DNA from 2 places in the Streptomyces sp. NRRL F-5755 genome. Region 2 is predicted to be linked to the other one. Evidence: predicted binding sites of a transcription regulator. Region 2 holds the regulator's gene; the other holds the start of a gene.
What was found. The regulator HrcA, encoded in region 2, represses chaperone genes, less so after heat shock. The targets are predictions, from matches to a motif close to TTNGCACTCNGNNNNNCNGAGTGCNAA.
Positions count from the first base shown of each region.

Region 1: a site for HrcA is predicted at 4,497-4,523, ahead of groL (chaperonin GroEL). Genes of this name have one in related genera too.

Region 1 is NZ_LGCW01000039.1:21,089-35,456, forward strand. It holds gene ADK86_RS07020 (alanine:cation symporter family protein) at 9-536, opposite strand; gene ADK86_RS07025 (alanine/glycine:cation symporter family protein) at 622-1,599, opposite strand; gene ADK86_RS07030 (SDR family NAD(P)-dependent oxidoreductase) at 1,654-2,529, opposite strand; gene groL (chaperonin GroEL) at 2,720-4,345, opposite strand; gene ADK86_RS07040 (cold-shock protein) at 4,712-4,915, opposite strand; gene ADK86_RS07045 (MoaD/ThiS family protein) at 5,349-5,627, opposite strand; gene thrC (threonine synthase) at 5,783-7,072, opposite strand; SAM riboswitch class I at 7,090-7,242, opposite strand; gene ADK86_RS07055 (glucosyl-3-phosphoglycerate synthase) at 7,406-8,353, shown strand; gene ADK86_RS07060 (alpha,alpha-trehalose-phosphate synthase (UDP-forming)) at 8,449-9,909, shown strand; gene otsB (trehalose-phosphatase) at 9,926-10,783, opposite strand; gene ADK86_RS07070 (DUF3263 domain-containing protein) at 10,886-11,155, opposite strand; gene ADK86_RS07075 (extracellular solute-binding protein) at 11,237-12,505, opposite strand; gene ADK86_RS07080 (ROK family protein) at 12,765-13,697, shown strand; gene nagA (N-acetylglucosamine-6-phosphate deacetylase) at 13,697-14,368, shown strand, end outside.
Region 2 is NZ_LGCW01000031.1:4,015-18,382, reverse strand. It holds gene ADK86_RS05915 (6-phospho-beta-glucosidase) at 1-936, shown strand, start outside; gene ADK86_RS05910 (MBL fold metallo-hydrolase) at 943-1,581, opposite strand; gene ADK86_RS05905 (S-(hydroxymethyl)mycothiol dehydrogenase) at 1,581-2,666, opposite strand; gene ADK86_RS05900 (enolase C-terminal domain-like protein) at 2,772-4,130, opposite strand; gene ADK86_RS05895 (HAD family acid phosphatase) at 4,299-5,090, shown strand; gene ADK86_RS05890 (ribonuclease Z) at 5,119-6,024, opposite strand; gene ADK86_RS05885 (histidine triad nucleotide-binding protein) at 6,046-6,402, opposite strand; gene ADK86_RS43685 (hypothetical protein) at 6,528-7,346, opposite strand; gene ADK86_RS05875 (OsmC family protein) at 7,562-7,990, shown strand; gene ADK86_RS05870 (16S rRNA (uracil(1498)-N(3))-methyltransferase) at 8,094-8,837, opposite strand; gene ADK86_RS05865 (nitronate monooxygenase) at 8,834-9,991, opposite strand; gene dnaJ (molecular chaperone DnaJ) at 10,155-11,291, opposite strand; gene hrcA (heat-inducible transcriptional repressor HrcA) at 11,292-12,308, opposite strand; gene ADK86_RS05850 (MBL fold metallo-hydrolase) at 12,629-13,363, shown strand; gene ADK86_RS05845 (DUF3097 domain-containing protein) at 13,392-14,225, shown strand; gene ADK86_RS05840 (Uma2 family endonuclease) at 14,203-14,368, opposite strand, start outside.

The DNA of each region.
Region 1 (14,368 bases), on a different contig from region 2:
GTACGGGCTCAGGACGCGCCCGCGCCCACCCGTTCGCCGCCGCGCTCCATCACGGGCGCGGGCCGCTCGTCCGGCCAGCACTCCACCCCCCGCAGGTCCGGCATCCGGGAGCCCGTGAAGACCGGGTCGCGCCCCGCCCGGCGCTGGGCCTGGTAGTCGTCCAGGAGGCGGAAGGCGATCGCCGAGAGGGGGAGGATGGCGAGCAGGTTGATCAGCGCCATGACGCCCATGAACACGTCGGCGAGGTTCCAGACGACGCCGACCGAGCCCAGCGCGCCCAGGAAGACCACGGCCGGCACGACGGCGCGGTAGACGGGCAGGACCCAGGCGCGCCGCGTCAGGAAGCCGATGTTGGACTCGCCGTAGTAGTAGTTCCCGATCATGGAGCTGAAGGCGAGCAGGAAGACGACGGCCGTCAGTACGTGCCCGGCCCAGCCGCCGAGGGTGTCGGTCAGCGCGGACTGCGTGAGGTCGGCGCCCTGCCGGCCCCCTAGGGCGCTTCTGACGGATCTCCGCGGCCTCGCGACGCCCGGCACGCACCCTCGCCGCACGGCGCAAAGGGACAGGTGGCTCCGCCACATGACCCTTACCGAACACCGCTCCGTCTTCCACGGAGATCCATCAGAAACGCCCTGGCCCTGGGGTGGTCGTCAGGATGATGAAGGCGGTCATCGAGCAGATCAGCAGGGTGTCGAAGAAGACGCCGAGGGACTGTACGAAGCCCTGCTTGACCGGGTGGGTGACCTCGGCCGCCGCGCCCGCGTTGGGCGCGGAGCCCAGGCCCGCCTCGTTGGAGAACATGCCGCGCCGGATGCCCTGCTGGATCGCCGCGCCGATCCCGCCGGCCGCCAGCTCCTTGACGCCGAAGGCGCCGCCGACGATGTCGCCGAGGACGCGCGGCAGGTCGTCCAGGTTGAGGAGGACGACGGCGGTGCCCATCAGCAGGTAGACGACGGCCATGACCGGTACGAGAACCGTCGTGACCGAGGAGATGCGGCGCACGCCGCCGCAGATCGCGATGCCCAGCAGAACGGCCAGCAGCAGGCCGACCGCCGGGGCGAACCACCCCGCCCCGCCGCCGGACACCGACCCCGAGGCGACGGCCGTGATCGTGTTGGACTGCACGGCGTTGAAGACGAAACCGAAGGTCACCGTGATGGCGACGGCGAACAGGACGCCGGGCCGGCGCTTGCCGAGCCCGCGCTGCATGTAGTACGCGGGGCCGCCCCGGTACGTACCCGACCCGTCCCGGTCACGCACCTTGTACAGCTGGGCCAGCGCCGATTCGACGAACGCCGAGGCGCCGCCGATGAGCGCCATCACCCACATCCAGAACACCGCGCCCGCACCGCCGAGGGTGACGGCGGTGGCGACGCCCGCGATGTTGCCCGTACCGACCCGCGCCGCCGCCGAGATGGTGAAGGCGCCGAAGGACGAGACCGGCTTGGAGCCGTCCGCCCGGGGCTGCGACCTGTCCTTGAGCACCCGCAGCATCTCGGGGAAGAGCCGCACCTGTACGGCCTTGGAGCGGACCGTGAAGTACAGGCCCGCGCAGATCTCACCATTCCCATACCGGAACCAGCGGGACTTACATGCCATATCTCACAGAAAGCGGCATAACATCACGCCGCCATGGCGTCTCAACGGCCCCGCTCACAGCGCACAGCCGTGCAGTCCGCCGTCGACCACCAGGTCCTGCCCGTTGATGTACGACGCCTCGCCGGACGCGAGGAAGGCGACCGCGTCGGCGATCTCCTCCGGGTGCGCGAACCGGCCCGCCGCCGTCTGCGCCCGCAGCTTCTCCGCCTCCGCCGGGTCGATGTCCGAGCCCGCGAACATCGGCGTGTCGACATAGCCGGGGCTGACCGAGTTGACGCGGATGCCGCGCCCGGCGAGCGCCGCCGCGAGCGTGCGGGCCAGGTTGTGCGCGGCGGCCTTGGTCGCGGAGTGCAGGGTGGCGTCCGCCTGCCCGCGCTGGAGCAGCGACGAGGCGTTGATGACGACCGCGCCGCCGTCCCGCAGCAGCGGCAGCGCGCGCTGGACGGTGAAGAAGACACCCTTGAAGTTCACGCCGACCGCGCGGTCGAAGTCGGCCTCGGTGATGTCCTCGAAGGGGGCCGCGGCGTACACGCCGGCGTTGGCGAAGATGATGTCGAGGTGCCCGAAGTGGTCGCGTACGGCCTGCACGACGGCGTCGAGATCGGCGACGGAGGCGGTGTCGCCCCGTACGGCCAGCACCCGGTCGGCGGCCACCCCCGCAACACCCGTACCGCCGCCGGCGACGCCCAAGCCGCCACCCGCGGCGGCCGGCTCGCCACCCGTCACCGCCGCTTCCGCCCGCTCCCTCAGATGCGCGGCGGCCGCGTCGAGGCGGCGCTCGTCACGTCCGCACACCACCACCCGCGCGCCGTCGTCGAGCAGCCGCCGCGCGGCCGCCAGGCCCACGCCGCTGCTGCCCCCGGTGATCAGCGCGACGGTGTCCGCGGCGAACCGGTCCGGTCGGGCGGTCCGCCCGTTTCGAGTCGTCATGGGCCGATCGTGCACCGATGGCCCGGGGGCGGCGCAAGGACCGCCGTACAGAACCGGCGGACCTCAGCCGTAAGAGAAGGAGCGCCACGGGGGCCGGACGGCCGCCCGGCCCCGCAAACGCCGCCGGGGCGGCACCCCCCTGGGAGGAGGGGTACCGCCCCGACGATCGAGGACAGATGATCCGGGAGGATCAGAAGTCCATGTCACCGCCCGGCATGCCGCCCGGAGCACCGGCCGCGGCGGCCTTCTCCGGCTTGTCGGCGATGACGGCCTCGGTGGTCAGGAACAGCGCGGCGATCGACGCGGCGTTCTGCAGCGCGGAACGGGTGACCTTGGCGGGGTCGATGATGCCCTCGGCGATCATGTCGACGTACTCGCCGGTCGCGGCGTTCAGACCGTGGCCGACGGCCAGGTTGCGCACCTTCTCCACCACGACGCCGCCCTCAAGGCCGCCGTTGACGGAGATCTGCTTCAGCGGGGCCTCCAGCGCCAGCTTCACAGCGGCGGCACCGGTGGCCTCGTCACCCTCCAGCTCCAGCTTCTCGAAGACCGAGGAAGCCTGCAGCAGGGCGACGCCACCGCCGGCGACGATGCCCTCCTCGACGGCCGCCTTCGCGTTGCGCACGGCGTCCTCGATGCGGTGCTTGCGCTCCTTGAGCTCGACCTCGGTGGCGGCACCGGCCTTGATGACGGCCACGCCGCCGGCCAGCTTCGCCAGACGCTCCTGGAGCTTCTCGCGGTCGTAGTCCGAGTCGCTGTTCTCGATCTCGGCGCGGATCTGGTTGACGCGGCCCTGGACCTGCTCGCTGTCACCGGCACCGTCGACGATGGTGGTCTCGTCCTTGGTGATGACGACCTTGCGGGCGCGGCCCAGCAGGTCGAGACCGGCGTTCTCCAGCTTGAGGCCGACCTCCTCGGAGATGACCGTGCCGCCGGTGAGGATGGCGATGTCGCCGAGCATGGCCTTGCGGCGGTCGCCGAAGCCCGGGGCCTTGACGGCGACGGACTTGAAGGTGCCGCGGATCTTGTTGACGACCAGGGTCGACAGGGCCTCGCCCTCGACGTCCTCGGCGATGATCAGCAGCGGCTTGCCCGACTGCATGACCTTCTCCAGCAGCGGAAGGAGGTCCTTCACGTTGGAGATCTTGGAGTTGACGATGAGGATGTACGGGTCGTCGAGCGACGCCTCCATCCGCTCCATGTCGGTGGCGAAGTACGCCGAGATGTAGCCCTTGTCGAAGCGCATACCCTCGGTGAGCTCCAGCTCCAGACCGAAGGTCTGGGACTCCTCGACGGTGATGACGCCTTCCTTGCCCACCTTGTCCATGGCCTCGGCGATCAGCTCGCCGATCTGGGTGTCGGCGGCGGAGATGGAGGCGGTCGAGGCGATCTGCTCCTTGGTCTCCACGTCCTTCGCCTGCTCCAGCAGGGCGGCGGAGACGGCCTCGACGGCGCGCTCGATGCCGCGCTTGAGCGCCATCGGGTTGGCGCCGGCGGCGACGTTGCGCAGGCCCTCGCGGACCAGGGCCTGGGCCAGGACGGTCGCGGTCGTCGTGCCGTCACCGGCGACGTCGTCCGTCTTCTTCGCGACCTCCTTGACCAGCTCGGCGCCGATCTTCTCGTACGGGTCCTCGAGCTCGATCTCCTTGGCGATGGACACACCATCGTTGGTGATCGTGGGGGCGCCCCACTTCTTCTCGAGGACGACGTTGCGGCCCTTGGGGCCGAGGGTGACCTTGACGGCGTCGGCGAGCTGGTTCATCCCGCGCTCGAGACCGCGCCGTGCCTCCTCGTCGAACGCGATGATCTTGGCCATGTGAAGTGGTCCTCCCGGACTGGGGGTCCCCCCGGACGGAGTCTGGGGGAGGGTGGATACTCCGGACCGCGCTGGCGCCCGCGACGGACGGTCTGCGACCCTGTGGTTCCTTGCCCCACCGGCCCGCGGACCTCACCGAGTCGGTCCTTAGCTGTCACTCTCACTCGTAGAGTGCTAACGCAATGATTAGCACTCGGCACATGAGAGTGCAAGCGCGTTGGCGGGAGCCATCCCCGCCGAGCCCAGGTGTCAAACGGGGTGCGACCGGCTGATCTGGCACTTCCCCGCGGACCCCACCCCAACACAGAAGGTCCGCGCCCCCACGGGAGGACGCGGACCTTCGTACGCAGCAGTCGGTCGGCGCTATCAGCCGGCCACGCGGACCATGTCCGCCTGCGGCCCTTTCTGGCCCTGCGAGATCTCGAACTCGACCCGCTGACCCTCCTCAAGGGTGCGGTAACCGTCCATCTGGATCGCGCTGTAGTGGACGAAAACATCCGCACCACCGTCGACCGCGATGAAGCCGTACCCCTTCTCCGCGTTGAACCACTTGACGGTGCCCTGAGCCATGCCTAACTCCCCTATTACTGGCCCTTGCACAGGACCGCACTCCGCGGACCCGGGTCAGACCTCACCCCCCGACAGGAGGGGGTGTGCGCCGGAACGCGTCGACCGCCGCTGAATGTATCTGTCCAACTGCCCAGCGCAACAGGTCAATCGGACGAGAATTCTGCTCGCGAACAATCGCAAAAATGCGGTTATAAGCCCTTACTCCCGGGCAAGTCGGGCCGGGCAAAGCTCACCAATGGGACGAATCATGTCCACACTTCGCCCACAACTTGCCGGGGTCTCATATGCGTTCGGCACGGGCTCGACGAGGGGTCACCTCAACTGTATCGCCTTTAACAACACGGAATCGCCCCGTCCGCTTCGCAGTGGACGGGGCGATTTCGGCCGCCGGCCCTCTGAAGGGCCGGAAATGATCCTTACGGCTTTCCCGCGCTCAGCAGCCGCCGGCCACCGCGGGAATGATCGAGACGCCCGCGCCGTCCGGCGTCGGGGTTTCCAGACCCTGCTCGAAGCGCACGTCGTCGTCGTTGACGTAGACGTTCACGAAGCGGCGCAGCTTGCCGGTGTCGTCCAGGACGCGCGCCGCGATGCCGGCGTGGTTCTTCTCCAGGTCCTGGATGACCTCGGAGAGGGTGGCCCCTTCGGCGGGCACCTCGGCCCGGCCGCCGGTGTAGGTGCGCAGGATGGTCGGGATGCGGACGTTGACGCTCATGGTGTTTCTGCCTTCCAGGTCGCGGGAGGGGTGTGCGGAGGGGCGGGCGGGCGCGGGCGTACCGGGGCCCGGGGGCGCGGGCGGATGCGTACCGACGCGTACGGAGGTGTGCGGACGCGCGTGGACGCGTACGGGCGCGTCCGGACGTGCGGCGGTCAGCCCGCCAGGCCGGCCGCGCGGAACGCGTCCAGGCTCGGCCGGATGGTGGCCGTCGGTCCGGTGGTCGGCGCGACCGCGTCCAGCGTCTTGAGCCCGTCGCCGGTGTTCAGCACGACGGTGGTCAGCGCCGGGTCGAGCAGACCGTTCTCGATCAGCTTCTTGGTCACGCCCACGGTCACACCGCCGGCGGTCTCCGCGAAGATGCCCTCCGTACGGGCCAGCAGCTTGATCGCGTCCACCACCTGCCCGTCGTTCACGTCCTCGACCGCACCGCCGGTGCGCCGGGCGATGTCGAGCACATACGGGCCGTCGGCCGGGTTGCCGATCGCCAGCGACTTGGCGATGGTGTCGGGCTTCTGCGGCCGTACGACGTCGTGACCGGCCTTGAAGGCGGTCGAGACCGGCGAGCAGCCCTCGGCCTGGGCGCCGAAGATCTTGTACGGCCGGCCCTCGACCAGCCCGAGCGCGATCAGCTCCTTGAGCCCCTTGTCGATCTTCGTGAGCTGCGAGCCCGACGCGATCGGGATGACGATCTGGTCCGGCAGCTTCCAGCCGAGCTGTTCGCAGATCTCGTACGCGAGGGTCTTGGAGCCCTCGCCGTAGTACGGGCGCAGGTTGACGTTGACGAAGCCCCAGCCCTCGCCGAGCGGGTCGCCGATCAGTTCCGAGCAGAAGCGGTTGACGTCGTCGTAGGTGCCCTCGATGCCGACCAGCTCGCCGCCGTAGACCGCGGCCATGACGACCTTGCCCGCCTCCAGGTCGTGCGGGATGAAGACGCAGGAGCGGAAGCCGGCGCGGGCCGCCGCGGCGCCCACCGCGCCGGCCAGGTTGCCGGTGGAGGAGCAGGACAGGGTGGTGAAGCCGAAGGCGCGGGCGGCCTCGACGGCGATGGCGACGACGCGGTCCTTGAAGGAGTGCGTCGGGTTGCCGGAGTCGTCCTTGACGTACAGGCCGCCGGTGACGCCCAGCTCGCGGGCCAGGTTGTCGGCCTTGACCAGCTTGGTCAGGCCCGGGTTCAGATTGGGCTTGTCCGCCACGTCGGCCGGGACGGGCAGCAGCGGCGCGTACCGCCAGATGCTGTTCGGGCCCGCCTCGATCCGCTTGCGCAGGCCCTCGGGGTCGCCGGCCGGCAGGTCGTACGCCACCTCCAGCGGGCCGAAACAGGCCGCGCAGGCGAAGATCGGGCCGAGGTCGAAGCGCTCGCCGCACTCGCGGCAGGACAGCGCGGCGGCGGGGCCCAGGGAAACGGTGGGGCGGGTGGTGCTTTCAGCAGACTGCACAGCCATGGAGGCGAGGCCCTTTCTCCTCATCTTCCTCGCGGCGCATCTCGCCACGAGACGGAATTGGCACCTTCCCTAGCCGGAGCCCCGCGGTCCGCGGCGTGCGCGGAGACGAGACGGCTGGAGGGTTGCCGGGGCTTCAACGGGCCGTATCCCTCTGCCCCTCTGGATGAGCGGTATGGCGCTGGGCCGGGGCCCAGGCGTTTGTCGCGCCGACCCCGGCATGTCCGGGACGATCGCGTTGTTCAAGACTGTAGCCGAAGGGCCGGGCGGTCGAGACAGCCGTCCGCACCGCGAGATGGATCACATCGTGGTCCGGGGAACGAAGGAGACGCGCAGGTGCTGCAAGAGGTGGAGCGCTGGCTGGCCAGCCGGTCCTGGTCGGCCGACGACCGCCCGCTCGACCGGCTGCTGGCTGCCAAGCGCGAGACGGGGCAGACGGTCTCCGTCGTGCTGCCGGCGCTCGACGAGGAGGCGACGGTCGGCGCGATCGTCGAGGCGATCCGTACGGAACTGATGACACCGTCGGTGCCGCTCGTGGACGAGCTGATCGTGCTGGACTCCGGGTCGACGGACGGCACGGCCAAGATCGCGGCGGAGGCGGGCGCGCGGGTGGTCCACCGGGACGAGGTGCTGCCGCGGCTGCCCGCACTGCCCGGCAAGGGCGAGGTGCTGTGGCGTTCCCTGCTGGTCACCCGCGGTGACATCGTCTGCTTCATCGACGCGGACCTGCGCGAGTTCTCCGCCACGTTCGTCTCCGGCATCGTCGGTCCGCTGCTGACCGACCCGGGTGTGCAGTTCGTCAAGGGCATGTACGACCGTCCGCTGGGCGAGGCGGCCGGCCAGGGCGGCCGGGTCACCGAGCTGGTCGCCCGTCCGCTGCTGAACCTGCACTGGCCGCAGCTGGCCGGGTTCGTGCAGCCGCTGGGCGGGGAGTACGCGGCCCGCCGGTCCCTGCTGGAGCGGCTGCCGTTCCCGGTGGGCTACGGCGTGGAGCTGGGCCTGCTGGTCGACGCGCTGCACACGGCCGGGCTGGACGCGCTGGCCCAGGTGGACGTCGGGGTGCGCAAGCACCGCCACCAGGGCGGCCAGGCGCTCGGCCGGATGGCCGCGGCGATCTACCGCACCGCGCAGCTGCGGCTGGCGCGCGGCCACCTGGTGCGCCCGCGGCTGACCCAGTTCGAGCGCGGCGAGGCCGGTTTCGTACCGCGCACCTGGGACGTGGACACCGAGGAGCGGCCGCCGATGGCGGAGATCCCGGAGTACGCGGAGCGGCGCGCGGCCTGAGGCGGGCCCAGGGCTCCTCGTACCCGTCGGAAACCGTGACGTTTCCCCTGCACTCCGCACGTTTGAGCGGATCGGCGGCGGGCTAGTCTCGCAGCATGGTCTCCGAGCGTTCTGGTGCCCAGGTTCTCGTCGCGTCCAACCGCGGCCCGGTGTCGTACACGAAGGGGGACGACGGCGCGCTCACCGCCAAACGGGGCGGCGGCGGGCTGGTCTCCGGACTCTCCGCCATCGGGTCCGACGCCGGTGCGGTGTGGGTGTGCGCCGCCCTCGGGGACGGCGACCGCGAGGCGGCCCGGCGCAGCGGCGGCCACCTGGACACCGCCGATACGGGCGGCCAGCACGTACGCATGCTGGACATCCCCGCCGATGTCTTCACCGACGCCTACAACGGCATCGCGAACTCGGTGCTCTGGTTCGTCCACCACATGCTCTACCAGACGCCGCTGGAGCCCTCCTTCGACGACGCGTTCCGCGCGCGGTGGGCGTCGTACGAGGCGTACAACGCGGCCTTCGCGGACGCGCTCGCCGACGAGGCCGCGCCCGGCGCCGTGGTGCTGATACAGGACTACCACCTCACGCTGGTGCCGGGCCTGCTCCGCGCCCGCCGCCCCGACCTGCGCATCGGGCACTTCTCGCACACGCCGTGGGCGCCCGCCGACTACTTCCGCATGCTGCCGGACGACGTGGCCGAGGCGGTGCTGCGCGGGATGCTGGGCGGCGACCGGGCGGCGTTCCTGACCCGGCGCTGGGCCGAGGCGTTCGCGGACTGCTGCGCGGCGGTGCTGGGCGCCGAGGTGGCGCGCGGCGCGGACGGCGGGGTCAGCATCACGCACGAGGGCCGTACGACCCGGCTCGGCGTGCACGGCCTCGGCGCGGACGCGGAGTTCCTGCGGGAGCGGGCGCACCGGCCGGACGTGGACGAGCGGCTGGCGGCGCTGCGCGAGCAGATCGGCGGCGCGGACCGTAAGACGATCGTCCGGGTGGACCGTACGGAGCTGTCGAAGAACATCGTGCGCGGGCTGCGCGCGTACCGGGCGCTGCTGGCCGGGCACCCGGAGTGGCGCGAGCGGGTCGTGCACGTCGCGTTCGCCTACCCCTCCCGGCAGGACCTGGAGGTCTACCGCGCGTACACCGACGAGGTCGGGCGGCTGGCCGAGGAGATCAACGCCGAGTACGGCACCCCGGGCTGGCAGCCGGTCGTGCTGCACGTGAAGGACGACTTCGCCCGGTCGCTGGCCGCCTACCGGCTCGCCGACGTGGCGCTGGTCAACCCGATCAGGGACGGTATGAACCTGGTCGCCAAGGAGGTCCCGGTGATCTCGGAGCGGGGCTGCGCGCTGGTGCTGTCCCGGGAGGCCGGGGCGTACGAGGAGCTGGGCGACGACGCGTTGTGCGTCAATCCGTACGACATCACGGGCACCGCCCGCGCCCTGCACGAGGCGCTGTCCCTGGAGGACGGCGAGCGGGCCGAGCGCACGAAGCGGCTGGCCGCGGCGGCCACCGCGCTGCCGCCGGACCGGTGGTTCCTCCAGCAGCTGCGGGCGCTGGAGCGGTAGCGGCCGCCGGGGCCCCTCAGGCGGGCGGCGCTCCCAGCCGGTCCGCGAGGGCGTGCAGCAGGGCGACGACGCCGGGCGGGCCGTCGACGACGAGGTCGGCACGGCCCGCCAGCTCGGCGACCTCCGCGCTGCCGCTGCACACCAGCACCCCGGCCAGGCCGTCCGACCGCAGCTTGTCCACCGCGGAGTAGGCGGCGAGGTCGCCGAGGTCGTCGCCGCCGTAGAGGACGGTGGTGGCGCCGGTCTCGCGTACGTGGTCGGCGAGCGCGACGCCCTTGTCCATGCCGGGCGGGCGCAGTTCGAGGACGTAGCGGCCCGGTTCGACGATCAGGCCGTGCCGCTCGGCGAGCGCGTACAGGGGGGCGCGCAGCAGCTCGAACGCGGCCTGCGGGTCCGCTGCGCGGCGGGTGTGGACGGCGATGGCGCGGCCCTTGTCCTCCACCCACGAGGCGTGCCAGGCGCCCAGCCCGTCCAGTACGCCGGGGAGTTCGGCCTGTACGGCGGCGACGCCGGGCGGCGGCGGAGGGGCCTGGACCGTGCCGGTGGCCGCGTCCCAGCGCTCGGCGCCGTAACCGCCGAGGACCACGAGCCGCTCCAGGCCCGGCGCGTCCGCGAAGCCGCCGAGGCGCACCGCGACGCCGGCCGGGCGGCCGGTGATGACCACCAGCGAGCCCAGCAGTGGCGCCAGGCGGGTCAGCGCCGCCACGGCTCCGGGGTGGGCGCGGGCCTTCTCGGGGTCGGGCACGATGCCGGCGAGCGTGCCGTCGAAGTCGAGTGCGAGCACGGCGCGGCCGGGGCTGTCCAGCAGCGCGGCAAGACCGTCCCGGCCCGCTTCGGTGGCCGGCGTCGGCATGGTGTTCGGGGGGCTGCCCATGGGGACGAGATTACCGGGCGGGCGCGGGCGCGTGCCGGGCGTACGGACGCAGTGGCGCTGCGCGCCGCCGCAGCCGGGCCGCGCGGCCGTCTCCCGACGGGCTCAGCGGCGGCTGCGCCGGGCCTCGCGGACGCGGCGCAGCCGGTTGACCGTGACCGGGTCGTGGGCGAGCGCCCGCGGGTCGTCCAGCAGGGCGTTCAGCAGCTGGTAGTAGCGGGTCGGCGAGATGCCGAGCCGCTCGCGGATGACCCGCTCCTTGGCGCCGGGACGCGGCCAGGAGCGGCGCTCGACAGCGAGCACCGCCTCGTCCTGGGGGGACAGTGCTCCGGTGCCGGCGCCTCCGGTGCCGCCCTCGGTGCCGTCGCTCGTCATCACCCGTCCACGATAAGGCCGCGGTATGACAATCCCCGCCGCACGCCCGCCCACCAGGGCCGGGCGTGCGGCGGGGCCTGCTCACTGGCCGGCGTTGTCCGCCTCGTTCGCCGTGTTCTGAATGTCGCTGAGCACACCGGCGGGGTTGCCGTTGGCGCCCACCGCGGTGCCCATCTTGGCCTTGACGGTCTTGCTGACCAGCGGCCAGGAGGTCTTGTTCGCGGGGTAGAACTCGGCCCCGGCCAGCTGGCCCAGGAAGCTGTGCAGCTTGGCGTACTTGCTGTTGGCGAGCATCGCCTGGGACCCGGAGGTGGTGACGGGCAGCAGGCCGTACTCACCCGAGAAGTCCATCACGTTCTTCTCGTTGTAGACGAAGTCGAGGAACTTGCCGACCTGGTCGCGGTGGCCGTTCTGCTTGAACGCCGTCATCCAGTCGGCGACGCCCATGGTCGCCTTGGCCTTGCCGGAGGGGCCCGGCAGCTCGACGGTGCCGTAGTCGATGCCCTTGGCCTCGGCCTGCTTCATCAGGGTGGGGTGGCCGTTGAGCATGCCGACGTCACCGGCCGCGAAGGCGTTGAAGGCGTCCTGGCGGTTGAGCTTGGCCGGGTCGGTGCCGGTCAGGCCCGGGCCGACCAGCTCCTTCTTCAGCCATTCGAAGGTCTTGACGTTCTGCGGCGAGTCGATCGTGTACTTGCCGATGCTGTCGGTGTAGCTGCCGCCGCCGCTGAGCATCCACATCAGCGTCTCGGCCTGCGTCTCCTCGGGGCCGAGCGGCAGCGCGTAGGGCATCTTGACGCCCTTGGCCTTGAGCTTGGCCGCGTCCGCCGCGATGTCCGCCCAGGTCTGCGGCGGGTTGGTGATGCCGGCCTCGGCGAAGAGCTTCTTGTTGTAGAACAGGCGGCGGGTGCTGGCGCCGAAGGGCATGCCGTACTGGATGCGCTGGTACTCCCCCGCCTCCGCGAGGGCGGGCACGAAGTCGGCGTGCACGGGTATGGAGAGCAGCTGGTCGGCGCTGTAGAGCTTGCCCTCGGCGGCGTAGTCCGCGTACGCGCCGATCTGCGCCATGTCCGGTGCCTTACCGGACTTGACCATGTCCTCGACCTTCTTGTCGACGTCCTTCCAGCTGTAGACCGAGACCTCGACCTTGATGTTCGGATTCTGCTTCTCGAAGTCCTTGACGAGCTTGTCCCAGTAGTGCTGGGAGGAGTTCGCCTCGGTGTCGCCGTAGTCCGCCGCGACGAGCTTGAGCGTGACGTCGCCGCCGTCCGCGCTGCTGCCGCAGGCGGACAGGGAGAGCGTCATGGCTGTGGTGAGTCCCGCTGCCGCCAGGCTCAAGTACCGCCGCTGCACTGCCATTACCGCCTTTTGTCCTGAATGTTCCGTGCTTGCCGGGGATGCCCCGTGGCTTCAGGGGTTCGCCCTCAACCGGCATGAACGACGAGTCTCCCCCGTTTACCCACACAAGGTCTACACCACCCCTCATATCGCTTGCGCATCGCCTGTCACATACGCAGGTCATACCGGTCCGATCAGCGCGGATGCCGGCGGAACCGTCACACCCCCGCGAGTGGACTAGACCTTTCACGGCGGATCGCGCCAGACTGTTCCCGTGAGACACGTCATCGCCCTTGATGTGGGCGGCACCGGAATGAAGGCCGCCCTGGCAGGCGCGGACGGCACGCTGCTCTACGAGGCGCGGCGCCCCACCGGCCGCGAGCGCGGCCCCGAGGCAGTCGTCGCCACGATCCTGGACTTCGCCGAGGAACTGCGCGAGATCGGACGCGCACGGTTCGGCGCTCCGGCGGTCGCGGCCGGCGTCGCCGTACCGGGCATCGTCGACGACGCGCACGGCATCGCCGTCTACGCCGCCAACCTCGGCTGGCGCGACGTGCCACTGCGCGCCCTGCTCTCCGAGCGGCTGGGCGGCGTCCCGGTCGCGCTCGGCCACGACGTCCGCACCGGCGGCCTGGCCGAGGGCCGGATCGGCGCGGGACGGGACGCCGACCGCTTCCTGTTCGTACCGCTGGGCACCGGCATCGCGGGCGCGATCGGCATCGAGGGGCGGATCGAGGCGGGCGCGCACGGCAGCGCGGGCGAGATCGGCCACATCGTCGTCCGGCCCGGCGGCCCCGAATGCGGCTGCGGGCAGCACGGCTGCCTGGAAACACTGGCCTCCGCCGCCGCCGTCGGCCGTGCCTGGGCCGCCGCCTGCGCCGACCCGGAGGCCACCGCGGCCGACGCCGCCAAGGCCGTCGAGTCCGGCGACGGACGCGCGCTGGCGGTGTGGCAGGACGCGGTGGACGCGCTCGCCGACGGCCTGGTCACCTCGCTGACCCTGCTCGACCCGGACACCCTGATCATCGGCGGCGGGCTCGCCGAGGCGGGCGACACGCTGTTCGAGCCGCTGCGGGAAGCGGTCCGCGCACGGGTGACCTTCCAGCGGCTCCCCCTGATCGTTCCGGCGGCGCTCGGGGACGCCGCCGGCTGCCTGGGCGCAGGTCTGCTCGCCTGGGATCTTCTCTCCACGGAGGTAACTTCCTGATGCCGCTGCAACAGTCCGGGGACAGCGCCCCGAGCCCCCGGCGCACCGTCCTGACCGGCGCCCGGGTCGCCCTGCCCGCCGGCGTGGCCGACGGGGGCCGGGTGGCCTTCGAAGGCACCCGGATCACCGAGGCCACCGGCGCCGGAGCGGCCGCCCCGGCCGCCGGGGACCAGGTCGTCGACCTGACCGGGCACCTCGTCGTCCCCGGCTTCGTCGACATCCACGTACACGGCGGGGGCGGCGGATCCTTCTCGTCCGCCGATACGGAGGAGTGCCTGACCGCCATCCGCACCCACCGGCAGCGGGGCACCACCTCCATGCTCGCCTCGACCGTCACCGGCGACCTGGACGACCTGGCCCGGCAGGCCGGCGTGCTGTCCGAGCTGACCGAGCAGGGCGAGCTGGCCGGCATCCACTTCGAGGGCCCGTTCATCTCCCCGCACCGCTGCGGCGCCCACCAGCCCGGCCTGCTGCGCGACCCCGACCCGGCGGACGTGCGCAAGCTCGTCGACGCCGCGCGCGGCACCGCGAAGATGATGACCCTGGCGCCGGAGCTGCCCGGCGGCCTGGAGTCCGTACGGCTGCTGGCCGACGCGGGCGTGATCGCCGCCATCGGCCACACCGACTCCTCGTACGACGCGACCCGCGAGGCCATCGACGCGGGCGCCACC
Region 2 (14,368 bases):
GCGCTGGCGCCGGACGCCTGGGTCGTGAACTTCACCAATCCGGCCGGGACGGTGACCGAGGCGATGTCCCAGGTGCTGGGCGAGCGGGTGATCGGGATCTGTGACTCGCCGGTGGGGCTGGTGCGGCGGGCGGCGCGGGCCGCGGGCGCCGATCCGGACCGGGTGACGTACGACTACGTCGGCCTCAACCACCTGGGCTGGCTGCGTTCCCTGACCGGCGAGGACGGTACGGATCTGCTGGGCGGCCTGCTGGCCGATCCCGACGCGCTCACCTCCTTCGAGGAGGGCAAGCTCTTCGGCGCGGAGTGGCTGCGGGCGCTGGGCTCGATCCCCAACGAATACCTGCACTACTACTACTTCCGCCGCGAGACGCTCTCCTCTCTGGTGAACACCGAGGAGACGCGCGGGGAGTTCCTGGACCAGCAGCAGGGCGGCTTCTTCGAGGCGGCGTCCGGCGCCTCTCCCGAGGAGGCGTACGCACTGTGGGAGCGGACCCGGCTGGAGCGCGAGGAGACGTACATGGCGCACAGCCGGGAGGCGACCGGCGGCTGGCAGCGCGACACCTGTGATCTGGAGGGCGGCGGTTACGACCAGGTGGCGCTGGCGGTCATGCGCGCCATCGCGGGCGACCGGCACGCGCGCCTGATCCTGAACGTACGCAACGGCACGACCGTGCCGCAGCTCGCGCCCGAGGCGATCATCGAGACGGTGTGCGAGGTGGACGCGCGGGGCGCCCGGCCGCTGCCGTGCACCCCCCTGCGCGAGGACCAGCTGGGGCTGATGCTCCAGCTCAAGGCCGTGGAGCTGGCGACCGTCGAGGCGGCGGAGTTCAAGGACCGGGACGCGGCGCTGCGCGCGATGGCGCTGCATCCGCTGGTGGACTCACCGGCCGTGGCCGCCCGCATTCTGGAGCGGGCGGCCACCACCGGCATCTGAAAGTCCTCAGTGCCCGCGCTTGATCCACTCGTCCAGGTGCGGTGCCTCCGCGCCGATCGTCGTGCCGTCGCCGTGTCCGGTACGGACCTCGGTCCGCGGGGGCAGCGTCAGCAGCCGCTCCCGGATCGAGTCGACGATGGTCGGGAAGTCGGAGAAGGAGCGGCCGGTGGCGCCGGGGCCGCCCTGGAAGAGGGTGTCGCCGGTGAAGACCGTGCCGTGCTCGCCCAGCTCCGGCGCGTACAGGCAGACCGCGCCCGGGGCGTGGCCGGGGGTGTGCAGCACGGTCAGGTCGACGCCCCCGATGGTCAGCACCTGGCCGTCGGCCAGCGACTCGTCGGGCGCCCGGTCCGGGTGGGTCTGCTTCCACAGCGGCAGGTCGTCCGGGTGCAGGTGGATCATCGCGCCGGTGCGGTTGGCGAGCGCGGGGGCGGCGTCGATGTGGTCGTTGTGGGCGTGGGTGCAGATGATCGCGCGCAGCGTCCGGCCGTCCAGGGCCGCGTGGATCGCGTCGGCGTCGTGCGCGGCGTCGATGACGACCGCCTCGATGTCGTCCCCGACGATCCACACGTTGTTGTCCACGTCCCACGTACCGCCGTCGAGCGAGAACGTGCCGGAGGTGACGAGGTGGTCGATGCGGGCCGCCATCAGAGCGTCACCACCGAACGCAGCACGTCACCGTGGTGCATCCGCTCGAACGCCTGCTCCACGTCCTCGATGCCGATCGTCTCGGTCACGAAGCCGGCCAGGTCGATACGGCCCTGCTGGTGCAGGTCGACCAGCATCGGGAAGTCGCGGGACGGCAGGCAGTCGCCGTACCAGGACGACTTCAGCGCGCCGCCGCGGCCGAACACGTCCAGCAGCGGCAGCTCCAGCTTCATCTCCGGCGTCGGCACGCCGACCAGCACGACCGTGCCGGCCAGGTCGCGGGCGTAGAACGCCTGCCGGTACGTCTCGGGGCGCCCCACCGCGTCGATCACCACATCGGCGCCGAAGCCGTCGGTCAGCTCGCGGATCGCCTCGACCGGGTCGGCGGCGCGGGAGTTGACGGTGTGGGTGGCGCCCATCGTCTTGGCCATGGAGAGCTTGCGGTCCGCCACGTCCACGGCGATGATCCGGGACGCGCCGGCCAGCCGCGCGCCGACGATCGCCGCGTCGCCCACGCCGCCGCAGCCGATCACCGCGACGGAGTCGCCGCGGCCCACCGCGCCGGTGTTGATGGCCGCGCCGATGCCGGCCATCACGCCGCAGCCGAGCAGTCCGGCCACCGCCGGGGACATCTCCGGGTCGACCTTGGTGCACTGCCCGGCCGCGACCAGCGTCTTGTCCGCGAAGGCACCGATGCCGAGCGCGGGCGTCAGCTCCGTGCCGTCCTTGAGCGTCATCTTCTGGCGGGCGTTGTGGGTGTCGAAGCAGTACTGCGGGCGGCCGCGTTTGCAGGCCCGGCACTTGCCGCACACCGCGCGCCAGTTGAGGATCACGAAGTCGCCGGGCTCCACGTCGGTGACGCCCGCGCCCACGGCCTCCACGATGCCGGCCGCCTCATGCCCCAGCAGGAACGGGAAGTCGTCGTTGATCCCGCCCTGCTTGTAGTGGAGGTCGGTGTGGCAGACCCCGCACGCCTGCACCTTCACCACGGCTTCGCCCGGCCCGGGGTCCGGCACCAGGATCGTCTCCAGCCGCACCGGCTCGTTCTTCCCCGGCGCGATGACGCCACGCACTTCCTGTGCCATCGGTACAGCTCCCTCCAAAGATCACGTACGGGATGAATACGGTACGCGCCCCGGGTGCCGGGAGCGCCGGCCCGTCAGCGGCCGGGACGCACGGCTCGGCACCGTTCACCACCGTGGCACCGGGGGCACCACCCACCCCGGATCGGCCGCCCGCATCGCCGCCGCGTCGTCGCGGTCGCGCAGGGTGCCGTCGTCGGCGAGCCAGCGTGCGTGGAGGGCCGCGAGGCGGTCGCGGTCGAGGGTGACGCCGAGGCCGGGCGTGTCGGGCACCGGGAGGCGGCCGTCCCGGAAGGTGAGGCGTTCGGTGAGCACGTCCTCCGTCTGCCAGGGGTAGTGGGTGTCGCAGGCGTACGCGAGGCCGGGCACGGTCGCGGCGACGTGGGTCATGGCGGCGAGGCTGATGCCGAGGTGGGTGTTGGAGTGCATGGACAGGGCGACGCCGAAGGCGCGGCAGACGGCGGCCAGTTCACGGGTGTTGCGCAGGCCGCCCCAGTAGTGGTGGTCGGCGAGGACGACCTGGACGGCGTCGCGGGTGAAGGCTTCGCGGATCTCGGGGAAGGTGGTGACGCACATGTTCGTGGCCAGCGGGAGGTCCGTACGGGACGCGACCTCGGCCATGTGGGCGGTGGTGCTGGTGGGGTCCTCCAAGTATTCGAGGACATCGCCGAGTTCGCGGGCGACGTGGAGGGACGTGGGGACGCTCCAGGCGCCGTTCGGGTCGAGGCGCAGGGGGTGGCCGGGGAAGGCGGCGGCCAGGGCCCGGATCGCGGCGATCTCCTGTGCGGGCTCGAAGACGCCGCCCTTGAGCTTGAAGGAGCGGAAGCCGTAGGTGTCGCGGAAGCGGCGGGCCTGGGTGACGATGCCGGGCGGGTCGAGGGCCGCGCCCCAGTCGTCGGGCTCGCCACGGCCGCCGGGGTGGGCGGCCCAGCGGTAGAAGAGGTACGCGCTGTACTCGACGTGGTCGCGGACCTTGCCGCCGAGCAGGGCGTGCACGGGCAGCCCGGCGTGCCGGCCCCACGCGTCCAGGCAGGCCACCTCGAAGCCGGAGAGGACGGACAGGCGCAGCTTGTCGGCGGTGCGCACGCCGCGCAGACCGCCCGCGGTGACATCGTCGGCGCCGGTGGCCGCCGGGGAGTCGCCGCAGACCTCGGCCGCGAGCAGCGGCAGCGTGTTCAGCTCCGTGACCTGACGGCCGATCAGCGCGTCGGCCAGGGGCCGGGCGAGATCGAGGTACGCGGTGTCGCCGTAGGTCTCGCCGAGGCCGGTCGCACCGCCCGCCGTGGTCACTTCGATGATCAGGCGGGGGGTGTGGGGCTGGTGGACGCCCTGGACGTTGAGCAGGGGCGGGTCGGCGACGAGGATCGGGGTGAGGTGGACGGCGGTGATGGCGGTGGCCGGCGGGGCGCCGGCCGGCTGGGGAGGAGGCGTGGGCTGCGTTTCCGTACGTAGACGGTGTCCATCCATGGGGACGGAGCGTAAGGAGGCGGATGGGCAGCGTCAACGGCGCCGGCGGGCCCGGCGACCACCGCGAACCGGACAGCCTTTGCCAACCGTTGAATCTTCGCGCGTAGATGACCGCGTAAAGGCTCTGTTAAACCTAGGTGGCCCCCACCGTTCACCTAGGAGCAGCACATGCGCCACCCCCTCCTCTCCCGCCGTCGTGTCCGCTTCGGCGCCGCGGCCGTCACGGCGGTCGTCGCCGGTACCGCGGCGTTCGGCGTCGGCCAGGCCACCGCCGAACACTCCATACCGCGTACGGACAGGGAGGTCCCGAACCTCACCCAGGTACAGGACAAGATCAAGGCGTACTACGGCGACACGGTGACCGCGGACGGGCAGCACTACGCCTCGCCCCGCAGCAACTACGCCAAGCAGGTGCGCGGCATCACCGACTCGGCCCGCACGTACCTGGCCAAGGCCGCCGGGAAGAAGCACCACGGCAAGCCCGCCATCGTCCTGGACATGGACGACACGACGCTGCTGACGTACAACTACGAGCTCCAGGTCGGCTTCCACCACACCGAGGCGGCCCAGGACGCGTACCTGGCGAGCACCGACATGGCGCCCGTCTTCGGCATGGACCGGCTCGTCAACTGGGCGCGCGGCAAGGGGTACGAGGTCTTCTTCGTCACCGGCCGCAAGGAGGCGCAGCGCGAATGGAGCGTGCGCAACCTGAAGAACGTCGGCTACAAGGTGCCGCTGGATCGCACCCACGTCTACCTGAAGGACAAGAAGAACCCGCCGGCCTACCTGCCGTGCGGCGCCAACTGCACCACGGTCCAGTTCAAGTCGGGCACCCGCAAGCACATCGAGGCGCAGGGCTACGACATCGTCGCCAACTTCGGCGACCAGTACAGCGACCTGAACGGCGGCTACGGCGACAAGACGTTCAAGCTGCCGAACCCGATGTACTTCCTGCCCTGATCCGCCGGACGGCGAACGCGTCCCGCCCTCAGGTGCGCTTGGGGACCGGGACGCGCATCAGGTCGCGGGCGATGGTCAGCTCCCCTTCGAAGCCCGCGGCCCGCGCCTGGCGCTCGAACTCCGACGGGTCCGAGTAGCGCTGCGAGAAGTGCGTGAGGACCAGGTGGCGCACGCCCGCGTCGGCGGCGACGCGCGCCGCCTGGCCCGCCGTCAGGTGGCCGTGCTCCGTGGCCAGCCGTACGTCCTCGTCCAGGAACGTGGACTCGATGACGAGCAGGTCCGAGCCCTCGGCGAGCGCGTGCACCCCGTCGCACAGCCGGGTGTCCATGACGAAGGCGAAGCGCTGGCCGCGCCGGATCTCGCTGACCTCGTCGAGGGTGACGCCGTTCAGCGCGCCCTCCCGCTGGAGCCGGCCGACGTCCGGTCCGGCGATGCCGTGCGCGGCGAGCTTCTCCGGCAGCATCCGGCGCCCGTCCGGCTCGACCAGTCGGTAGCCGTACGCCTCGACCGGGTGGGACAGCTTGCGCGCCTCCAGGGTGTACGAGGGGGTGCCGGCCAGTATCCCGTCGGCCGCCACCGGCTCCTCGGCCAGCCGCACCGTCTCCCGGTAGGCGGTGGCGTACCGCAGCCGGTCGAAGAAGCGCCGGCCGCTCGCCGGGAAGTGCGCGGTGACCGGGTGCGGCACCCGGTCCAGATTGATGCGCTGGATGACCCCGGCGAGCCCGAGCGAGTGGTCGCCGTGGAAGTGGGTGACGCAGAGCCGGTTGATGTCGTGCGCGGCGACCCCGGCACGCAGCATCTGCCGCTGGGTGCCCTCGCCGGGGTCGAAGAGGATGCCTTCGCCGTCCCAGCGCAGCAGATAGCCGTTGTGGTTGCGGTGCCGGGTGGGCACCTGGCTGGCGGTGCCGAGGACGACGAATTCGCGTACGGACAAGGCGCTCGGGCTCCCGCTCCGTCAGACCAGGCGCTGGAGGTCGCGGCCGCCCAGGACGTGCGCGTGGGCGTGGAAGACCGTCTGGCCCGCGCCGGGGCCGGTGTTGAAGATGATGCGGTAGCCCGTCCCGTCGACCTTCTCGTCGGCGGCCACGGCGGCGGCCTCGCTCAGCACCTCGCCGGCGATGCGCGGCTCGGCGGCGGCCAGCTCACCGGCGTTGGCGTAGTGCACCTTGGGGATGACCAGCACGTGCGTCGGCGCCTGCGGGCTGATGTCCCGGAAGGCGACGGTCGTCTCGGTCTCCCGCACGATCGTCGCGGGCACCTCGCCGGCCACGATCTTGCAGAACAGGCAGTCGGCCTGCGGTTCTCCCGCCACCGGTGGGCTCCTCCCGGGTTGCCATCACGTCTTAGGGTCCGGATGTTACCGGGCCGCCCGCGGGAGGTGGTGCGGCGGCCGGGCCGGTGGCGGGAGGAGCCCGGGGCGGCGCGCCGGACGGGTGGTCAGTGGTCGGCGGCCCAGGTCGGCTTCTGGCCGTCCTTTCCGTCGTGGCCGTTGCCGTTCTGGCCGTCGTGGTTGCCGTCGTCGTTCTGGTTGCCCTGGTCGTCGTGGTTGCCGTTGTCGTGGCCGTTGCCGTTCTGGTTGCCCTGGCCGTCGTGGTCGTGCGAGTCGTCCGAACAGGTGTCGCTGGGCGACGGGTCCGGGTCGGGTTCCGGGTTCGACGGCTGCGCCGTGACCGTGACCGTGACGGGCGGGGTGTACGGCGGCTCGTGCGACGTGTGGCCGCTGCTGGGCGGCTGGACGGTGTGGGTGACGGTCGGCCGCGGGGTGCCGGTCGGCTCGTCCGCGTCGCAGTTGCCGAGCACGCCCACCTGGAAGACGACCTGCCCCGCGACCCGCGCGGTCAGCCGGCCGCGTACGCAGCGGCCGTCGACCTCGGAGGTGACCCGGCCGGTGATGGTGATCTTGCTGTGGTGGGCGGTCTGGCCCTGGCAGTCGACGGTGACGACGGTGTGGCGGCTCGCCGTGGCCGTGGCGTTGGCGGTGCTCTGCTGGTCGCGCGGAACGGTCGCCGTACAGCTCAGCCAGCTGACGTTCACGCCGATGCGCTTGAGCGCCGCGGTCCCCGCCTGGTCGGTGGTGTAGGCGATCGACGAGGTGTTCAGCCCGCCGGCCGGCTCGCACGCGGACACCGCGACGACCGCCGCGCCCGCGGCGCCCACCACCGCGAGCAGCCTGCCGCGCCGGGCCGATCCGGCCCGGGACCTGCCGGTCCGCGCGAGCCGCGGCCGTACGTGCGGTACGTCTCGTAAGCGCCCCATGGACCCCATGTCCGGCAGCGTCCCACCACCGCCCCCGGACCAACAGTCCCGGCTCGGCCAGTGTGCGCCGCCGCCCGTACGGACCGCGTACCGTCCGGTCCCTCCCCGTACGGACCGCCGCGTTCCGCCTGTCCGGGTCCCGCCGTACGCCGGGCCGGAATCACTAAGCTGATCCACACAGACCGCCAACCGCCCACGACCAGGAGTCATCCACCATGGCAACCACCCGCACCGCGCAGACCCACTGGGAAGGCAACCTCATGGAGGGCAAGGGCAGCGTCGCCCTGTCGTCCTCCAACGTCGGCACCTTCGACGTGAACTGGCCGGCCCGCGCCGAGCAGCCGAACGGCGTCACCAGCCCCGAGGAGCTGATCGCGGCGGCCCACTCGTCCTGCTACTCGATGGCCTTCTCGCACGGCCTGGCCGGCAAGGGCTACACCGTCGCGGCCCTGGACACCAAGGCCGATGTGACGTTCCAGCCGGGCGAGGGCATCACCGGCATCGTGCTGACGGTCAAGGCCAGCGTGCCGGGTCTGTCCGAGGAGGACTTCCGGGCCGCGGCCGAGGACGCCAAGAAGAACTGCCCGGTGAGCCAGGCGCTGGCCGGCGTCAAGAACATCACCCTCAACGCCGAGCTGGTCTGATCCGGCAGGCGACACCACGGGGGCGGGGCCGCGGCATCACGCATGCCGCGGCCCCGCCCTTCAGCTATTACGGGCACGCCGCCGCCCGTCTCCTGACGCTACGTCAGCTCCAGCGCCCCGTACGGCCCAGCAGCAGCGCCGTGGCCGCCGTACCCGCCGTGGACGTCCGCAGCACGCTCCACCCGAGCCGGTACGCCTTGGCCCCCGCCTCCTCGAACGCCGCCAACTCCTCCGGCGACACGCCGCCTTCGGGGCCGACGACGAGCACGATCCGGCCGGACGACGGCAGTTCGGCGGACGCCAGCGGGGCGCTGCCCGCGTCCCGGTCCTCGTGCAGGACGGCGGCGAAATCCGCCTCCGCGAGCAGCGCCGCGACCTGCTTGGTCGACATCAGGTCGGTGACCTCGGGAAAGCGCAGCCGGCGCGCCTGCTTGCCCGCCTCGCGCGCCGTGTTGCGCCACTTGGCCAGGGACTTCGCGGCCCGCTCGCCCTTCCACTGGGTGATGCACCGGGACGCGGCCCACGGGACGACGGCATCCACGCCGGTCTCCGTCATGGTCTCCACGGCCAGCTCGCCGCGGTCCCCCTTGGGCAGCGCCTGTACGACGGTGATCAGCGGCACCGGCTCCGGCTCGGCCTGCTCACCGGTCACCTCCACGACCAGCCGGTCCTTGCCCTCGGCGGCCCGCACCACGCCCACCGCGCCGCTGCCGCGCCCGTCCGTCAGCACCACGGGCTCGCCCGCGCGCAGCCGGCGCACGGAGACCGCGTGCCGGCCCTCGGGCCCGTCCAGCACGGTCTCCCCCGGGCCCGGGACACTGTCGACAAGAAAAACCGGCGCCGTCACAGCGCACCTCCCAGTTCACCCGTGACACCCGGACCGGCCTGCTGGTCCGGGTGTGCCGCCGGACCGGAGCCCTGTCCGGCGCCGAGGCCCAGCCCGGCGCGCGCCGCGTCCAGTTCCGCCATCAGCACTTCGACCAGCTGCCCGGCCGGCAGCTGCCGCGCCAGCCGGTGCCCCTGCCCCGCCCACAGCGCCATGCCCTGCGCGTCGCCCGTCTTCGCGGCGGCCTTGCGCAGCCCCGAGGTCAGGTGGTGTACGGCCGGGTAGGCGGCCGGGGCGTACGGGCCGTGCTCGCGCAGGAAGCGGTTCACCAGGCCGCGGGCCGGGCGCCCGGAGAAGGCCCGGGTCAACTCCGTACGGGTGAACAGGGGGTTGGTCATCGCCTGCTTGTGCAGCGCGTGCGCGCCCGACTCCGGGGTGACCAGGAAGGCCGTACCGAGCTGCGCCATCGCCGCGCCCGCCGCCAGCGCCGCGGCGATCTGCGAGCCGCGCATCAGGCCGCCCGCCGCGATGATCGGTATCTGCACGGCCTCGCGCACCTGCGCGATCAGCGACAGCAGCCCGATCCCGGAGCCGGTGCCGTCGGCCTGCGGGTCGTCCCGGTGGGTGCCCTGGTGGCCGCCCGCCTCGATGCCCTGCACACAGACCGCGTCGGCGCCGGACCACTGCGCGGCCTGCGCCTCGGCCGCGGTGGTGGCGGTCACGATCGTGTACGTACCGACCTTGGCGAAGGCGTCGAGCACCGCGCGCGAGGGACAGCCGAAGTGGAACGAGACGACCGGCACCGGGTCCTCGCGCAGGATGGCGAGCTTGGCCTCGTACCCGTCGTCGACGCCGCCGTACGGGTCGATCTCGTCCAGCGGGGTCTCGTACCAGGCCGACTCGCCCGCGAGCTGCTCGCGGTAGACCTCGACGGCCGCGTTCTCGGCGAGCGAGGGCTGCGGCATGAAGAGGTTCACGCCGAAGGGCCGGTCGGTCAGCCCGCGCAGCTGTTTGATCTCCTGGTACATGCCGTCCGCGGTCTTGTACCCGGCGGCCAGGAAGCCGAGCCCGCCTGCTCCGCAGACGGCGGCGGCCAGCTCCGGGCGGGCCACCCCGCCCGCCATCGGGGCCTGCGCGATCGGATAACGGCAGAGATCGGTCAGCGCTGTGGGCATGCGCACATCGTGTCACGCCACACGCCCGGCCCCGAACCGGGTCCGTCCACACCAAGATCAAACACGCCTGGCGATCGGGGCACTTCGGGCGCGGACGGAGAACGGCGGCCGGGCATGGAGCCCGACCGCCGTCGCTTCGTTCCGTCCAGCCGTCCGTACGGACCTACCGCCCGTTGAACGCATCCTTCAACCGCGAGAACAACCCTTGCTGCCCCGGCTGGAACTGTCCCTGCGGGCGTTCCTCGTTGCGGAGCTTGGCGAGGCGGCGCAGCAGTTCCTCCTGCTCCGCGTCGAGCTTGTTCGGCGTGATGACCTCGACGTGCACGATGAGGTCACCGCGGCCGTTGCCGCGCAGGTGGGTGACGCCGCGGCCGTGCAGCGGGATCGACTGGCCGGACTGGGTGCCGGGCCGGATGTCGATCTCCTCCACGCCGTCCAGCGTCTCCAGCGGGCACTTCGTGCCGAGCGCCGCCGCCGTCATCGGGATCGTGACCGTGCAGTGCAGGTCGTCGCCGCGCCGCTGGAACGTCGGGTGCGACAGCTCGTGGATCTCGACGTACAGGTCGCCGGCCGGGCCGCCGCCGGGGCCGACCTCGCCCTCGCCCGCGAGCTGGATGCGCGTGCCGTTGTCCACACCGGCCGGAATCTTGACCGTGAGGGTACGGCGCGAGCGGATGCGGCCGTCGCCGGCGCACTCGGGGCACGGGGTCGGCACGACCGTACCGAAGCCCTGGCACTGCGGGCACGGCCGGGAGGTCATGACCTGGCCCAGGAAGGACCGGGTGACCTGGGAGACCTCGCCGCGGCCGCGGCACATGTCACAGGTCTGCGCCGAGGTGCCGGGCGCGGCGCCCTCGCCCGAACAGGTCGTGCAGACGACGGCGGTGTCCACCTGGATGTCCTTGGTGGTGCCGAAGGCCGCCTCGTCCAGCTCGACGTCCAGCCGGATCATCGCGTCCTGGCCGCGCCGCGTGCGGGACCGCGGTCCGCGCTGCGAGGCGGTGCCGAAGAACGCGTCCATGATGTCGGAGAAGTTGCCGAAGCCCGCGCCGAAGCCGCCGGCCCCGCCGCCGCCACCCGCCTGCGAGAGGGGGTCGCCGCCGAGGTCGTAGACCTGCTTCTTCTGCGGGTCCGAGAGCACCTCGTAAGCGGCGTTGATCTCCTTGAACCGCTCCTGGGTCTTCGGGTCGGGGTTCACATCCGGGTGCAGCTCGCGCGCCAGCCGCCGGAAAGCCTTCTTGATCTCGTCCTGCGAGGCGTCGCGCCGTACGCCGAGGACCGCGTAATAGTCCGTGGCCACTTACGACTCCGCGAGGATCTGTCCGACGTAACGTGCCACTGCGCGTACCGCTCCCATCGTTCCGGGGTAGTCCATGCGGGTCGGTCCGACCACGCCGAGTTTGGCGACTGCCTCGTCGCCCGAACCGTAGCCGACCGCGACGACCGATGTGGACGTCAGGCCCTCATGGGCATTCTCATGCCCGATGCGTACGGTCATGCCGGAGTCCTTGGCCTCCCCGAGCAGTTTGAGGAGCACCACCTGCTCCTCCAGAGCCTCCAGCACCGGCCGGATGGTCAGTGGGAAATCGTGCCCGAAGCGCGTGAGATTGGCGGTGCCGCCGATCATCAGCCGCTCTTCGGTCTCCTCCACCAAAGTCTCCAGCAACACCGACAGAACTGTCGAGACCGTCCCCCGGTCCTCCTGCTCGAAGGACTCCGGGAGATCCTGCACGAGCTGCGGCACGTCCGTGAACCGCCGGCCCACCACGCGGCTGTTCAGCCGCGCCCGCAGGTCCGCCAAGGAGGTCTCGCCGAACGGCGCCGGACAGTCCACCATGCGCTGCTCGACCCGGCCGGTGTCCGTGATCAGGACCAGCATCAGCCGCGCCGGGGCCATCGACAGCAGCTCCACATGGCGCACCGTGGACCGGGTCAGGGAGGGGTACTGCACGACGGCGACCTGCCGCGTGAGCTGCGCCAGCAGCCGTACCGTGCGCCCCACCACGTCGTCGAGGTCGACGGCGCCGTCCAGGAAGTTCTGGATGGCGCGCCGCTCGGGGCTGGAAAGCGGCTTGACGCCCGCCAGCTTGTCGACGAAGAGGCGGTAGCCCTTGTCCGTGGGGATGCGTCCGGCGCTGGTGTGCGGCTGGGCGATGAAGCCCTCGTCCTCCAGCGCCGCCATGTCGTTGCGGACCGTGGCGGGTGAGACACCGAGCTTGTGCCGCTGGGTCAGCGCCTTGGAGCCGACCGGCTCCTCGGTCCCGACATAGTCCTGGACGATGGCGCGCAGCACTTCGAGTCTGCGTTCACTGAGCATCGCGCACACCTCCAGTCCGGCCGTGTCACCGGCGCGGGGCCGGTTTCTTCCCGGGTCGTCTTCCCTGGCACTCATCAGGTCCGAGTGCCAGACCCGGACCAAGTGTACGGCCGGGTCACGTGGGCAGGGCAAGGGCCGCGGTACCGGGGGCGTGCTCGGCACGGCCGCGGCGGCGCATCGCGGCGTACGGGAGGCGGACCCCGCGTACGTACGGGAGGCCGGGAACCACCGGTCCGGCGGGCCACCGTATCGCGGCCCGGAAGGCGCGGGTCCGACGGTCCGGCGGGCGGAGGTCCGCCCCCGGCGGCTAGCGTCCCGGTATGCGTACGACGTGGGAAGAAGCCGGGTGGGAAGAGCTCGGCGCGGGAGTCGGGCGGCGCCGGATGCCCGGCTGGGACGAGACGGTCGGCGCCGTCGTCGGCGCCACCGGCGTGCTGATCGTCGACACCGGCGCGACGCTCCGGGACGGCGCCCGGCTGCGCCGCGAACTGCGCGGCATCGCGGGCCGTGACGTGACGCACGTCGCGCTGACCCACCCGCACTTCGATCACGTGCTGGGCGCCGCGGCCTTCGCGGGCGTCCAGGTCTTCGGTGCGGCGGGCCTCGACACGTATCTGCCGCGCGCCCAGGAAGAGCTGCGGCGCGACGCGGTGTCGTACGGCGTGGACCCCGACGCCGCCGCCGAGGCCGCCGACCTCCTCGTCCGCCCGCACCACCTCGTCTCCGGCGAACGCACCCTCGACCTCGGCGGCCGGCAGGTGCTGCTCGCCAACGTCGGCCCCGGGCACACCGCCCACGACCTGGTGGTCCTCGTCCCCGGCACGCACGGCTCGCCCGAGGTCGTCTTCTGCGGCGACCTGGTCGAGGAGTCCGGCGAACCCCAGGCCGGGCCGGACGCGGTTCCCGGGCAGTGGCCCGCCGCGCTGGACCGGCTGCTGGCGCTCGGCGGGGAGGACGCGGTGTACGTACCCGGGCACGGTGCTGTCGTGGATGCCCGATTCGTCCGTGAGCAACGTGACGCGCTCAGCCGTCGCTTCGGCGTGTCGCGACGCTGACCGGCCATCCCTTCTTATCGTCTGTCGGATGCGCAGCAGACAGTACGGCCCGGACCTGACCCCGCCGTGGAAGAAGCAGCAGCCGGCCCCCGAGGTCGCGGCGGAGCCGGACCTGGTGGTCGAGGAGGCCGTGACCGGGTTCTGCGGCGCGGTGATCCGCTGCGAGAAGACCGCCGAGGGCCCCACGGTCACCCTCGAAGACCGCTTCGGCAAGCACCGGGTCTTCCCGATGACGCCGCGCGGCTTCCTGCTGGACGGCAAGCCCGTCACCCTCGTACGGCCGTCGGCCCGGCCCGCCGCGCGCGGCCCCGCCCGTACGGCGTCGGGTTCGCTGGCCGTCCCCGGCGCCCGCGCACGGGTCGCCCGCGCCGGGCGCATCTACGTGGAGGGACGCCACGACGCCGAACTGGTCGAACGCGTCTGGGGCGACGACCTGCGCATCGAGGGCGTCGTCGTCGAATACCTGGAAGGCATCGACGACCTCCCCGCCATCGTCCACTCCTTCTCCCCCGGCCCCGACGCCCGCCTCGGCGTCCTGGTCGACCACCTCGTCCCCGGCTCGAAGGAATCCCGCATCGCCGCCTCGGTCACCGACCAGCACGTCCTGGTCGTCGGCCACCCGTACATCGACGTCTGGGAAGCCGTGAAACCGTCCTCGGTCGGCATTCCCGCCTGGCCGGCCGTCCCCCGTGGCCAGGACTGGAAGACAGGCGTGTGCCGGGCCCTGCGCTGGCCGGAGAACACGGGCGCCGCGTGGCAGCGCATCCTCGGCTCGGTCCACTCCTACAAGGACCTGGAACCGGCGCTGCTGGGGCGGGTGGAGGAGCTGATCGACTTTGTTACGGGTGGGAGTGGGGCCTGACGTCGGTGAACGTCTGGAACTCGGTGGTGTCCAGCTTTATGCCGAGCAGGTCCAGGGGTACGGGGTCGCCGAACTTGGTGATGCGTTGGGCGGTGTAGTCGGCTTTCTCGCCGGTGCCGATGGGGTCGGTGAGGAGGACGCAC